2 linked regions of the Sphaerotilus montanus genome follow. Each later gene encodes a partner of the first gene's protein in a complex. Links are inferred from orthologs where the notes say so. Each region holds a gene or a part of one and is shown on either strand. Other genes may lie near its edges.

Region 1 (7,696 bases):
GGCTGTCCAGATTCGTCAGCGCGGCGTGCACCGCCTGGTCGACGTACTGCTGCAGCAGCGCGTCCGTGAAGTAGCCAAAACCGAAGCGGCCGCCACCACCGGCCGAGCCGACCTCGCGCCGCCCGTTCTGCTCGGCGATCACGGTGATCGACACGCGCACCAGCGGGCGCACATCGGCGGCCAGCGTGCCATCGGCGCGGGCGACCATCACCACGTCGTACTCGCCCGCCATGCCGGCCATGACCTGCACGACGCGCGGATCCTTGGCCCGCGCCATCTTCTCGACCCGCTCCAGCAGCGCGACCTTCTGCACGCTGTCGAGCGAGGCGATCGGGTCCATGCCGGCGTAGAGGCTGCGGCTGGCAGCGATCTGCTGCGGGGTGTCGATCTTCACGCGGCGGCTCTGGCCGGCGGCGGCGATGGTGCGCACGGTGCGTGCGGCGTCCAGCAGCGCGGCTTCGGAGATGTCGTCCGAGTAGGCAAACGCCGTCTTCTCGCCCGCCACGGCCCGCACGCCGACGCCCTGGTCGATGCTGAAGCTGCCGCTCTTGACGATGCCCTCCTCCAGGCTCCAGCCCTCGCTGCGGGTGTACTGGAAGTACAGGTCCGCATCGTCGACGCGGTGCGCCGAGATGGTGTTGAGCGCCCGGGTCAGGCTGGCCTCGGTCAGGCCAAACGGGTCCAGCAGCAACTGGCGCGCAGTGGCCAGGCGTTCGAGGGTGGGTTCGCGAGAGATCATGGCCGCATTCTAGGGACGCGGCTGAACAGCGTCTGCGACAAACTGCGGAGCCCTCGCGCCAGCCCTCACAATTCCCGCGATGCCCGCCCCTGCCCCGCTGCCCCGCCTTGTAGCCCACCTCGACATGGACGCCTTCTACGCGTCGGTCGAACTGCTGCGCCGGCCGGAACTGCGCGGGCAGATGGTCGTGGTCGGCGGCAGCCGGCACCGCGCCGCCGAGTACGCCGGCGACTGGCCGCGCCTGGGCGACTACACCGGCCGCGGCGTCGTCACCACCGCCACCTACGAGGCCCGGGCCCGCGGCATCCACTCCGGCATGGGGCTGATGAAGGCCGCTGCACTCGCGCCACAGGCGGTGCTGCTGCCGGCCGACTTCGACGAGTACCGCCGCCTGTCGCGGGCGTTCAAGGCGGCGGTGGCGGAGATGGCGCCCGACATCGAAGACCGCGGCATCGACGAAATCTACATCGAGCTGACCCACCTGCCCCGCGTGCGCGACGCCGTCGGCCACGACCCGCTCGGCGGTGCACGCGCACTCGCGCAGGACATCAAGAACAACGTGCGCCGCGCCACCGGCCTGTCGTGCTCGATCGGGCTGGCGCCGAACAAGCTGCTGGCCAAGATCTGCAGCGACCTCGACAAGCCGGACGGGCTGACGGTGGTGATGGCGGACGATGTGCCGACCCGCATCTGGCCGCTGCCGGTGCGCCGCATCAACGGGATCGGGCCGAAAGCGGGTGCGCAGCTGGACGCGCTGGGCGTGCACACCATCGGCGAACTCGCGGCCTGCGCGCCGGACTGGCTCGTCACCCACTTCGGGCGCAACCACGGCCTGTGGATGCACCAGGCCGCGCAGGGGCTGGACGACCGGCCGGTGGTCACGCACAGCGAGCCGGTCTCCATGAGCCGCGAAACCACCTTCGAGCGCGACCTGCACGCCCGCCACGACAAGGCCGCGCTCGGCGCGATCTTCACCCGGCTGTGCGAGCAGGTGGCCGGCGACCTGCAGCGCAAGGGCTACGTCGGCCGCACCATCGGCATCAAGCTGCGCTTCGACGATTTCCGCAGCGTCACGCGGGATCTGACGCTGCCCGCGCCCACCGCGCAGGCCGAGGCGATCCGGCGGGCGGGCGGGCTGTGCCTGAAACGGGTCGATCTGAGCCGGCGGCTGCGGCTGCTGGGGGTGCGGGTCGGCGGGCTGTCGAAGGCCGGTGCGCGCCCGGCACCGGGCAGCCGATCAGCAGCGCAGGGCGCCAGTGCCACGCCAACCGAGGAGCCGACGTCGATGCGTCAGACCTTGCCGCTGTTCCCGGACGACGAGGCGCCTTCGTCCTGAGGCTGCGGCAGGGTCTCGCGGGTCGGCAGGTGCCAGAGCCACCATGCCACGGCCGTGCAGCACAGCGCCGGCAGCCACTGCAGACGCGGCAGCGTGAACGCGGCCGTGACCGAGCCGATGGCCATCATCACCAGTGCCAGCTGCTTGGCCCGCAGCGGCACGGCGCGGTGCTGGCGCCAGTCCCGCACCATCGGGCCGAAGCGGGGGTGGCCGAGCAGCCAGGCTTCGCAGCGGGTGCTGCCACGCGAAAAGCAGGCGGCCGCCAGCAGCACGAACGGTGTGGTGGGCAGCAGCGGCAGGAAGATCCCGGCGATGCCGAGCAGGAGGCTGGTTCCGCCGGCCATCAACCACAGCACGCGCTGCCACGCAGGGCGCCGTGGCGGGGTCACAGGGATGGCGGGGGACATGGAGAGACCGTGGTGCCGACTATCCGAATCGAACGGATGACCTACTGTTTACAAGACAGTTGCTCTACCAACTGAGCTAAGTCGGCACGGGGTGCGAATTGTAATGAAAAACCCGCGCCTCTTGCGTCACTTGATGCGCTTGAGTGACGGCCGTCCGCCAGCCGGCGGGGCCGACGGCGGTGGAGGTTGTTCGTCGCCGTCCGGCCTGGCCACCGTCGGTTCGCTGGCCAGACGCAGCCCCGTCGCGGCAGGAGCCGGCGGGGCCGATGCAGCGACATCGGCACTGTTGCTCAGCGTCGACGGCTCGGTCGGCACCGGAAACGCCATGCCCTGCCCGTTTTCACGGGCATAGATGGCGATCACGTGGTCGATCGGGACCGCGATGTCACGCGGAATGCCGCCGAAGCGTGCCTTGAAGTCGATGAACTCGTTGCCCAGACGCAGACCGCTGGTCGCATCGAAGCTGACGTTCAGCACGATCTCGTTGTTCTTGACGAACTCCATCGGCACACGCACCGATTCGTCGACGTGCACCGCCAGCAGCGGCGTGAAGCCGTTGTCGGTGCACCAGTCGTGCAGGGCCCGCACGAGGTAGGGCCGCGTGGACGTGCCCTGGGAATCAGAATCGATGGACATGGCAGATGGCGGCGTGCGTGAACAGCGGATCGGCGGTCTGCGCTTACTTGCGCATCACCTTTTCGGACGGCGTCAGTGCTTCGATGTAAGCCGGGCGCGAGAAGATGCGCTCGGCGTACTTCAGCAGCGGCGCCGCGTTCTTCGACAGCTCGATGCCGTAGTAGTCCAGGCGCCACAGCAGCGGCGCGATCGCCACGTCGAGCATCGAGAAGTCGTCGCCCAGCATGTAGCGGTTCTTCTGGAAGATCGGCGCGAGCTGCGTCAGGCGGTCACGGATCTGCGAGCGGGCCTTGTCGAGTTCCTTGTCGGTGGGCTTGCCACCGCTGCGGTTCTCGAGCGTGTTCACGTGGGTGAACAGTTCCTTCTCGAAGTTGAAGAGGAACAGGCGCACGCGGGCCCGCGCGACCGGGTCACCCGGCATGAGCTGCGGGTGCGGGAAGCGCTCGTCGATGTACTCGTTGATGATGTGCGATTCGTACAGGATGAGTTCGCGTTCGACGAGGATCGGCACCTCGTTGTACGGGTTCATCAGCGCGATGTCTTCCGGCTTCGCGTACAGATCGACGTCGCGGATCTCGAAGTCCATGCCCTTTTCGAACAGGACGAAACGGCAGCGATGCGAGTAGGGGCAGGTCGTCCCGGAGTAAAGCACCATCATGGCTGGGATCGCTCCTTGGCGTATCAGGGAGAGAGACCACAGGACAGCCCTGTGATCCGGTCTCGGAAAAAGAAAATCGCGCAGAGGCGTTCAAGCACCTCTGCGCGGCAGACGCCGGCCCGTGACGGGGCGCGGCGTCAGGACATCACTTGACGTCCTTCCAGAACGCAGCGTTCAGGCGCCACGCAATCACGGTGAACAGACCCAGGAACAGCAGGACCCAGACACCCAGCTTGGTGCGGTAACCCTGTGCCGGCTCGCCCATCCACTGCAGGTAGGCCACCAGGTCGCCCACCGCGCTGTCGTAATCCTGCGCGGACAGCTGACCCGGCTTGATCTGCTCGAAGTTCTTGAAGACGTGGGTCTTCTTGGCAGCATCGTGCGGATCGGCCACTTCCTCGAAGACCGCGCGGCGCTCGCCCTGCAGTTCCCACAGCACGTGCGGCATCGCCACCAGCGGGAAGGCCAGGTTGTTCCAGCCCGTCGCCTTGGTCTCGTCGCGGTAGTAGGTGCGCAGGTAGGTGTACAGGTAGTCTGCACCCGTGCCGTTGGCACCCGCCCGCGAGCGGGCGATCACGGTCAGGTCCGGCGGTGCAGCACCCAGCCAGTCCTTGGCCTGGCGAGGATCGATCGCGACAGCCATCGTGTCACCCACCTTGTCGGTGGCGAACATCAGGTTGGTCTTGATCTGCTCTTCGGTCAGACCGATGTCGCGCAGGCGGTTGTAGCGCATGAACGCAGCGGAGTGGCAGTTCAGGCAGTAGTTGACGAACAGCTTGGCGCCGCGCTGCAGCGCCGTGGTGTCGGTCAGTTTCTCGACCGGGAACTTGTCCCAGGCGATGCCGTCGGTGCTGGCTTGTGCCGGTGAAAGCACGGCCAGACAGGCCGATGCCGCAACGAGCAGGGAAGCAATGAACTTTTTCATGGTTGTCGGGGCTCCGTGTCCGTGGGCAGGCATCAGTGCGGCTGGAAGGTCACGCGGTCGGGAACCGGCTTGAACTTGCCGATCTGCGACCACCACGGCATCAGCAGGAAGAAGCCGAAGTAGAACAGCGTGCCGACCTGGGCGATCAGCGTGCCGACAAACGACGGCGGTTGAATGCCCAGGTAGCCGAGCACGAAGAAGAACACCACGAAGACACCGTACAGGTACTTGTGCCAGTCGGGACGGTAGCGGATCGACTTGGCCGGGCTGTAGTCCAGCCAGGGCAGGAAGAACAGGATGATCACGGCACCGCCCATCACGACCACACCCCAGAACTTCGCGTCGAAGGTCTTGAGCAGTGCGACCGCCACCACGGCACCGACCAGCACCGCCAGCTTGGCCTTGCCCGGGATCAGGCCCTTGAGCACGGCCAGCACCGCTGCCAGACCGATGATCACGCACAGCACGTTGACGAGGTCGTCGGTCGTGGCGCGCAGCATCGAGTAGAACGGCGTGAAGTACCAGACCGGGGCGATGTGCGCCGGGGTCTTGAACGGGTCGGCCGGGATGAAGTTGTTGTACTCGAGGAAGTAGCCACCCAATTCAGGCGCGAAGAAGATGATCGCGGTGAACACCATCAGGAACACGGTCACGCCCAGCAGGTCGTGCACCGAGTAGTACGGATGGAAGGGGATGCCGTCGAGCGGGTGACCGGTCTTCGGGTCCTTCTTGGCCTTGATCTCGACGCCGTCCGGGTTGTTCGAACCCACTTCATGCAGCGCGATGATGTGCGCGACCACCAGACCCAGCAGGATCAGCGGCACGGCGATGACGTGGAAGCTGAAGAAGCGGTTCAGGGTCGCGTCGCCGACGACATAGTCGCCGCGGATCAGCAGGGCCAGGTCTTCACCGACGAAGGGCACGGCAGCGAACAGGTTCACGATCACCTGCGCGCCCCAGTAGGACATCTGGCCCCAGGGGAGCAGATAGCCCATGAACGCTTCGGCCATCAGGCACAGGAAGATCGCGCAGCCGAACACCCAGACGAGTTCGCGCGGCTTGCGGTACGAGCCGTACAGCAGGCCACGGAACATGTGCAGGTAGACCACGACGAAGAACGCGGATGCGCCCGTCGAGTGCATGTAGCGGATCAGCCAGCCCCAGGGCACATCGCGCATGATGTACTCGACCGAGGCGAACGCCAGTGCGGCATCCGGCTTGTAGTGCATGACCAGGAAGATCCCGGTCACGATCTGGATCACCAGCACCAGCAGCGCCAGCGAGCCGAAGAAATACCAGAAATTGAAGTTCTTCGGCGCGTAGTACTCGGAGAGGTGCTCCTTGTACAGCTTGGACGCGGGGAAGCGGTTATCGACCCACGTCAGCAGCTTCTCGCCTGCCGAGGCGTCGGGGGGAGCGACTTTGAATTCAGCCATGTTGGACCTCAGTTCCTTCAAGCCTTCTTGTCTTCACCAATGAGCAGCTTGGTGTCGGACAAATACATGTGGGGCGGGACTTCGAGGTTGTCCGGCGCGGGCTTGTTCTTGTAGACACGGCCAGCGAGGTCGAAGGTCGAGCCATGGCAGGGGCACAGGAAGCCGCCCTTCCAGTCATCCGGCAGCGAGGGCTGCGGACCGGACTGGAACTTGTCCGACGGCGAGCAGCCCAGGTGAGAGCAGATGCCGACGACCACCAGGAACTCGGGCTTGATCGAACGCCCGGCATTCTTGGCGTACTCGGGCATCGGGAAGGCCTTGCGCTCCGAGTTCGGATCGGCCATCTGCGAATCCAGCGACTTGAGGGCATCGAGCTGCTCGGGGGTGCGGCGCACGATCCACACCGGCTTGCCACGCCACTCCGCCGTGAGCTTCTCGCCCGGCTTGATGCCACCGATATCGACTTCCACCGCGGCACCGGCCGCCTTGGCGCGCTCGGAGGGTGTGAAGGTGCTGACGAAGGGCACGGCAGTCGCTAAACCGCCGACAGCGCCGGCGCAGCCCGACGCGATCAGCCACGTCCGCTTGGCCTGGTCGACTTGCTGGTCACTCATGTGATTCCTCGGGAAAAGAAGGTCCGGTCTGAGATGGGGACAACCCCTGATTCTAGCCCAGCGGCACACCGGTTCTCCACATCTGGCAACAGGCTCCCCCACAGCAGGCGCGCTTAAGCTGGGGCAAAAACAACAGGCCTGGACCACAAGATTCCGACTTGACAGATAACTTACGGCGGTAATACTTCACGCCAGCGTAACGGCATGTTGTCAGGCGCTTAATCAGAAATCAGGAGAAACCCCATGAGCATGGCCAGTGAGTTCAAGGAATTCGCCCTCAAGGGCAACGTGATGGACCTCGCCGTCGGTGTGATCATCGGCGGTGCGTTCGGCAAGATCGTCGATTCGCTGATCGGCGACATCGTGATGCCGGTCGTCGGCAAGATCTTCGGCGGCCTGGACTTTGCCAACAGCTTCATCCCGCTGGCGGGTCAGACCGCGACCACCCTGGTCGAGGCCAAGAAGGCCGGTGCCGTGCTCGCCTACGGCAACTTCATCACCATCGCGCTGAACTTCATCATCCTGGCCTTCATCATCTTCATGATGGTCAAGACCATGAACCGCATGAAGCGTGAAGAGCCGCCGGCTCCCCCGGCACCGCCCGCCTCGCCGGCCGAGGACGTCGTGCTGCTGCGCGAGATCCGCGACGCACTCAAGCGCTGAAACAACGACCTGCCGTGTCGTTTCAAGGGTGGCCCGGCGCCACCCTTTTTCATGGCTGGATCACGCAGGCGGACGTGGCCATGCGCGCGGCTCACCGCGCAGCCGCTCCCACAGCCGGCTCATCCGCAGCACCCCCAGATCGTCGTGGCGTCGCCCGACGATCTGCAACCCGATCGGTAGCCCCGCATCGTTCCAGCCCGCGTTGACCGACGCGGCCGGCTGTTCGCTCATGTTCCAGGGCAGCGTGAAGGCGATGTGCTCGAACGGCTGCTGCGGGTCGTT
Region 2 (4,031 bases), 1.6 Mb from region 1 along the record:
CTCGCGGCCCGCGCCCGGCTCGACGATGGCGCTGTCCAGCGCGACCTTGAGCAGGTAGACGTCCAGCTCGCTGCCGTCCTTCAGGTACTGCTCGTGCTTGCCGTGCTTGACCTTGTAGAGCGGCGGCTGCGCGATGTAGATGTGGCCGCGCTCGACCAGATCGGGCATCTGCCGGTAGAAGAACGTCAGCAGCAGCGTGCGGATGTGCGCGCCGTCCACGTCCGCGTCGGTCATGATGATGATGCGGTGGTAGCGGAGCTTGTCTGGGTTGAAGTCGTCGCCGCCCATGCCCTGGCCGATGCCGGTGCCCAAGGCGGTGATGAGCGTCAGGATCTCGTTGCTCGACAGCAGCTTCTCGTAGCGGGCACGTTCCACGTTCAGGATCTTGCCGCGCAGCGGGAGGATGGCCTGGAACTTCCGGTCGCGCCCCTGCTTGGCGGAACCACCGGCGGAGTCACCCTCCACGATGTAGATCTCGCACAGCGCCGGATCCTTCTCCTGGCAGTCCGCCAGCTTGCCCGGCAGGCCCATGCCGTCCAGCACGCCCTTGCGCCGCGTCATCTCGCGCGCCTTGCGGGCGGCGTCGCGGGCGCGGGCGGCGTCGACGATCTTGCCGCAGATGGTCTTGGCGTCGGTCGGGTTCTCCAGCAGCCAGTCGGTCAGCAGGCGGCTGACGATGTCCTCCACCGGGCCGCGCACTTCGCTCGACACCAGCTTGTCCTTGGTCTGGCTGGAGAACTTCGGCTCCGGCACCTTGACGCTGACCACGCAGGCCAGGCCTTCGCGCATGTCCTCGCCGCTGATCTCGACCTTGGCCTTCTTGGCGATCTCGTGGTCGTCGATGTACTTGTTCATCACCCGCGTCATCGCCGCGCGCAGGCCGGTCAGGTGCGTGCCGCCGTCGCGCTGGGGGATGTTGTTGGTGAAGCAGAGCACGTTCTCGTTGTAGCTCTCGTTCCACTGCATCGCGACTTCGACACCGACGTTGGTCTGGTTGTCGCTCATCTTGTCGCCACGGGCGTGGAAGATGTTCGGGTGCAGGACCTTCTTGCCCTTGTTGACGAACTCGACGAAGCCCTTCACGCCGCCGGCATAGGCGAAGTTGTCTTCCTTGCCGTTGCGCTCATCGACCAGGCGGATCTTCACGCCGTTGTTCAGGAACGAGAGTTCGCGCAGCCGCTTGCTCAGGATCTCGTAGTGGAAATCGATGTTCGAGAAGATTTCCAGGTCGGGCAGGAAGTGGACCTCGGTGCCGCGCTTGTCGGTCTCGCCGATGACCTTCATCGGACTGATCTCGAAACCGTCGCGCCGCTCCAGCACGCGGTCCTGCGGCACGCCCTGGCGGAATTCCATGAAGTAGGCGTGGCCCTCGCGGCGCACCGTCAGGCGCAGCCACTTCGACAGGCCGTTCACACAGCTCACGCCCACGCCGTGCAGACCGCCCGAGACCTTGTAGCTGTTCTGGTTGAACTTGCCGCCCGCGTGCAGTTCGGTCAGCGCGATCTCGGCGGCCGAGCGCTTCGGCTCGTGCTTGTCGTCCATCTTGACGCCGGTCGGGATGCCGCGGCCGTTGTCGGTGACGCTGATCGAGTTGTCCGAATGGATCGTGACGACGATGTCGTCGCAGTGACCGGCCAGCGCCTCGTCGATCGAGTTGTCCACCACCTCGAAGACGAGGTGGTGCAGGCCGGTGCCGTCGGAGGTGTCGCCGATGTACATGCCCGGCCGCTTGCGCACGGCCTCCAGGCCTTCGAGGATCTGGATGCTGCCTTCGCCGTAGGCGGCGGAGATTTCTGCGGCGGTCTGCGCCGGGGGCTCGGGGACGATCGGTTCCGAGGGGATGGGCTGCTGGGACTGCTGGTTTTGGTCGGTCATGTCACTCACTCACCGGGGTTGGCGGCTGTCGCCGTCGCCCTTGCAAAAATGCCGAAGCGGGCCGGGGCCCGCTTGCGTGTCGCGCGTGTGTCGGGGTGTCGGTCAAAGGTCGATTGTCGCCGACCCGGCTGACACGCCGGGGCTGGCATCAGATCCGCATCGGCATCACGACGTACTTGAAGCCGTCCTGCTCGGGCACCGTGAAGAGTGCCGAGCTGTTGGCGTCCTGCAGCGACAGCGTCACCAGCTCCTGGTCCATGTTCGAGAGCACGTCCATCAGGTAGGTGACGTTGAAGCCGATCTCGATCGACGGGCCGCTGTAGTCGATCTCCAGCTCTTCCTTGGCCTCTTCCTGCTCGGCGTTGTTCGAGGCGATGCGCAGCGCGCCCGGCTCGAAGTTCATCCGCACGCCCTTGAACTTCTCGCTGGTCAGGATGGCCGCGCGCTGCAGGCTGGTCAGCAGCGCGCCGCGGCCCAGCGTGATGTGCTGCTTGTGGTTCTTGGGGATGACGCGGTTGAAGTCCGGGAACTTGCCTTCGACCAGCTTGGTGACGAACTCCATGCCGCTGAAGGTGAAGCGCGCCTGGTTCGCGGCGAAGCACATCGCGATCGGCGCGGCCTCGGCTTCGCTGCCGTCCTTGGCCGGCTTGGCATCCTTGGCGCCGTCCTTGAGCAGGCGCTGCAGCTCCAGCACGGTCTTGCGCGGCAGGATCACCTCCTGCTTCGGCATCTCCACGTCCAGCGTGGCCTGCGCGAGGGCGAGGCGGTGGCCGTCGGTGGCGACCAGCGTCAGCGTGTGGCCTTCGGCGACGAAGAGGATGCCGTTCAGGTAGTAGCGGATGTCGTGCACCGCCATCGCGAAGTGCACCTGGTCGATCAGGCCCTTGAGCGTCTTCTGCGGCACGCTGAAGGTGGGGCCGAAGTCGGCGGCTTCCTGCACCAGCGGGAAGTCGTCGGCTGGGAGCGTCTGCAGCGTGAAGCGGCTCTTGCCCCCTTGCAGCGTCAGCTTGTTCTGCGCGGCGCTGAGCGTGACGGTCTGGTCCGGCGGCAGCGTGCGCAGGATGTCGATGAGCTTGCGCGCGCCGACGGTGGTGCTGAAGTCGCCCTTGTCACCGTCCATCGCCGCGCTGGTGCGGACCTGGATCTCGAGATCGCTGGTCGTGAACTCGCACTGCCCGGCGTGGCGGCGGATCATCACGTTCGCCAGGATGGGCAGGGTGTGTCGGCGCTCGACGATGCCCGAGACGGACTGCAAGGCGGCCAGGAGCTTGTCCTGCGGTGCTTTCAACACGATCATGATGGAGGGGTCTTTCAGCCTTTGAGGGTCTGTTCCAGGACGTGGAGCTGCTGGTTGAGTTCGGTGTTCTTCTGGCGCTCGGCGGCGATCTTGCGGACCGCGTAGAGCACCGTCGTGTGGTCGCGCCCGCCGAACAGGTCACCGATCTCGGGCAGGCTTTTCTGGGTCATTTCCTTGGCCAGGTACATGGCGATCTGGCGCGGCCGGGCGATGCTGGCGGGGCGCTTCTTGCTGTACATGTCGCCGATCTTGATCTTGTAGAAATCGGCGACGGTCTTCTGGATATTCTCGACCGAAATCTGCCGGTTCTGGATCGACAGCAGGTCTTTCAGCGCCTCGCGGGCCAGCGCGATGTTGATGTCCTTGTGGCTGAAGCGCGAGTAGGCCAGCACCTTGCGCAGCGCCCCCTCCAGCTCCCGCACATTGGCGCGCACGTTCTTGGCGATGAAGAAGGCCACGTCCTCGGGCATCTGGCTGCCTTCTGCGACCGACTTCTTCATCAGGATCGCCACCCGCATCTCCAGCTCCGGCGGCTCGATCGCCACCGTCAGTCCGGCATCGAAGCGCGAGGTCAGACGCTCGTCGATGTCCACCAGCCCCTTGGGGTAGGTGTCGCTGGTCATGATGATGTGGGCGCGCTTGGTCAGCAGGGCCTCGAAGGCGTTGAAGAACTCCTCCTGCGTGCGGTCCTTGCCGGCGAAGAACTGCACGTCGTCGATCAGCAGCAGGTCGAGCGAGTGGTACTTGGCCTTGAGTTCGTCGAAGGTCTTGCGCTGGTAGTTGCGCACCACGTCGGAGATGAACTGCTCGGCGTGCAGGTAGAGCACGCGGGCGTCCTTGTGTTCCTTGAGCAGCGCGT

The links.
Region 2: the proteins of dinB (region 1) and dnaN are in contact, whole or in part, in a solved structure (PDB 1OK7), measured with the Escherichia coli proteins. The link is inferred for Sphaerotilus montanus from one-to-one orthologs.

Annotation. Positions count from the first base shown.
Region 1 is NZ_JACCFH010000001.1:2,883,171-2,890,866, reverse strand. Bases 1-2,946 are described here. They hold dinB (DNA polymerase IV), read left to right. Parts: upstream 1-818; coding sequence 819-2,075; downstream 2,076-2,946. Other genes in these bases: BDD16_RS13210 (ClpXP protease specificity-enhancing factor), read right to left, coding at 2,609-2,946; BDD16_RS13220 (YbaN family protein), read right to left, coding at 2,030-2,482; tldD (metalloprotease TldD), read right to left, coding at 1-739. Also shown: more of BDD16_RS13210, read right to left, coding at 2,947-3,118; BDD16_RS13205 (glutathione S-transferase N-terminal domain-containing protein), read right to left, coding at 3,162-3,776; BDD16_RS13200 (cytochrome c1), read right to left, coding at 3,922-4,701; BDD16_RS13195 (cytochrome b), read right to left, coding at 4,734-6,137; petA (ubiquinol-cytochrome c reductase iron-sulfur subunit), read right to left, coding at 6,155-6,751; large conductance mechanosensitive channel protein MscL, read left to right, coding at 6,995-7,414; BDD16_RS13180 (amidase), read right to left, coding at 7,475-7,696. UniProt on the Escherichia coli protein: Poorly processive, error-prone DNA polymerase involved in translesion repair and untargeted mutagenesis. Copies undamaged DNA at stalled replication forks, which arise in vivo from mismatched or misaligned primer ends.
Region 2 is NZ_JACCFH010000001.1:1,326,267-1,330,297, reverse strand. What follows is about bases 1,099-4,031. They hold dnaN (DNA polymerase III subunit beta), read right to left. Parts: upstream 3,173-4,031; coding sequence 2,024-3,172; downstream 1,099-2,023. Other genes in these bases: dnaA (chromosomal replication initiator protein DnaA), read right to left, coding at 3,187-4,031; gyrB (DNA topoisomerase (ATP-hydrolyzing) subunit B), read right to left, coding at 1,099-1,875. Outside these bases: more of gyrB, read right to left, coding at 1-1,098. UniProt on the Escherichia coli protein: Confers DNA tethering and processivity to DNA polymerases and other proteins. Acts as a clamp, forming a ring around DNA (a reaction catalyzed by the clamp-loading complex) which diffuses in an ATP-independent manner freely and bidirectionally along dsDNA.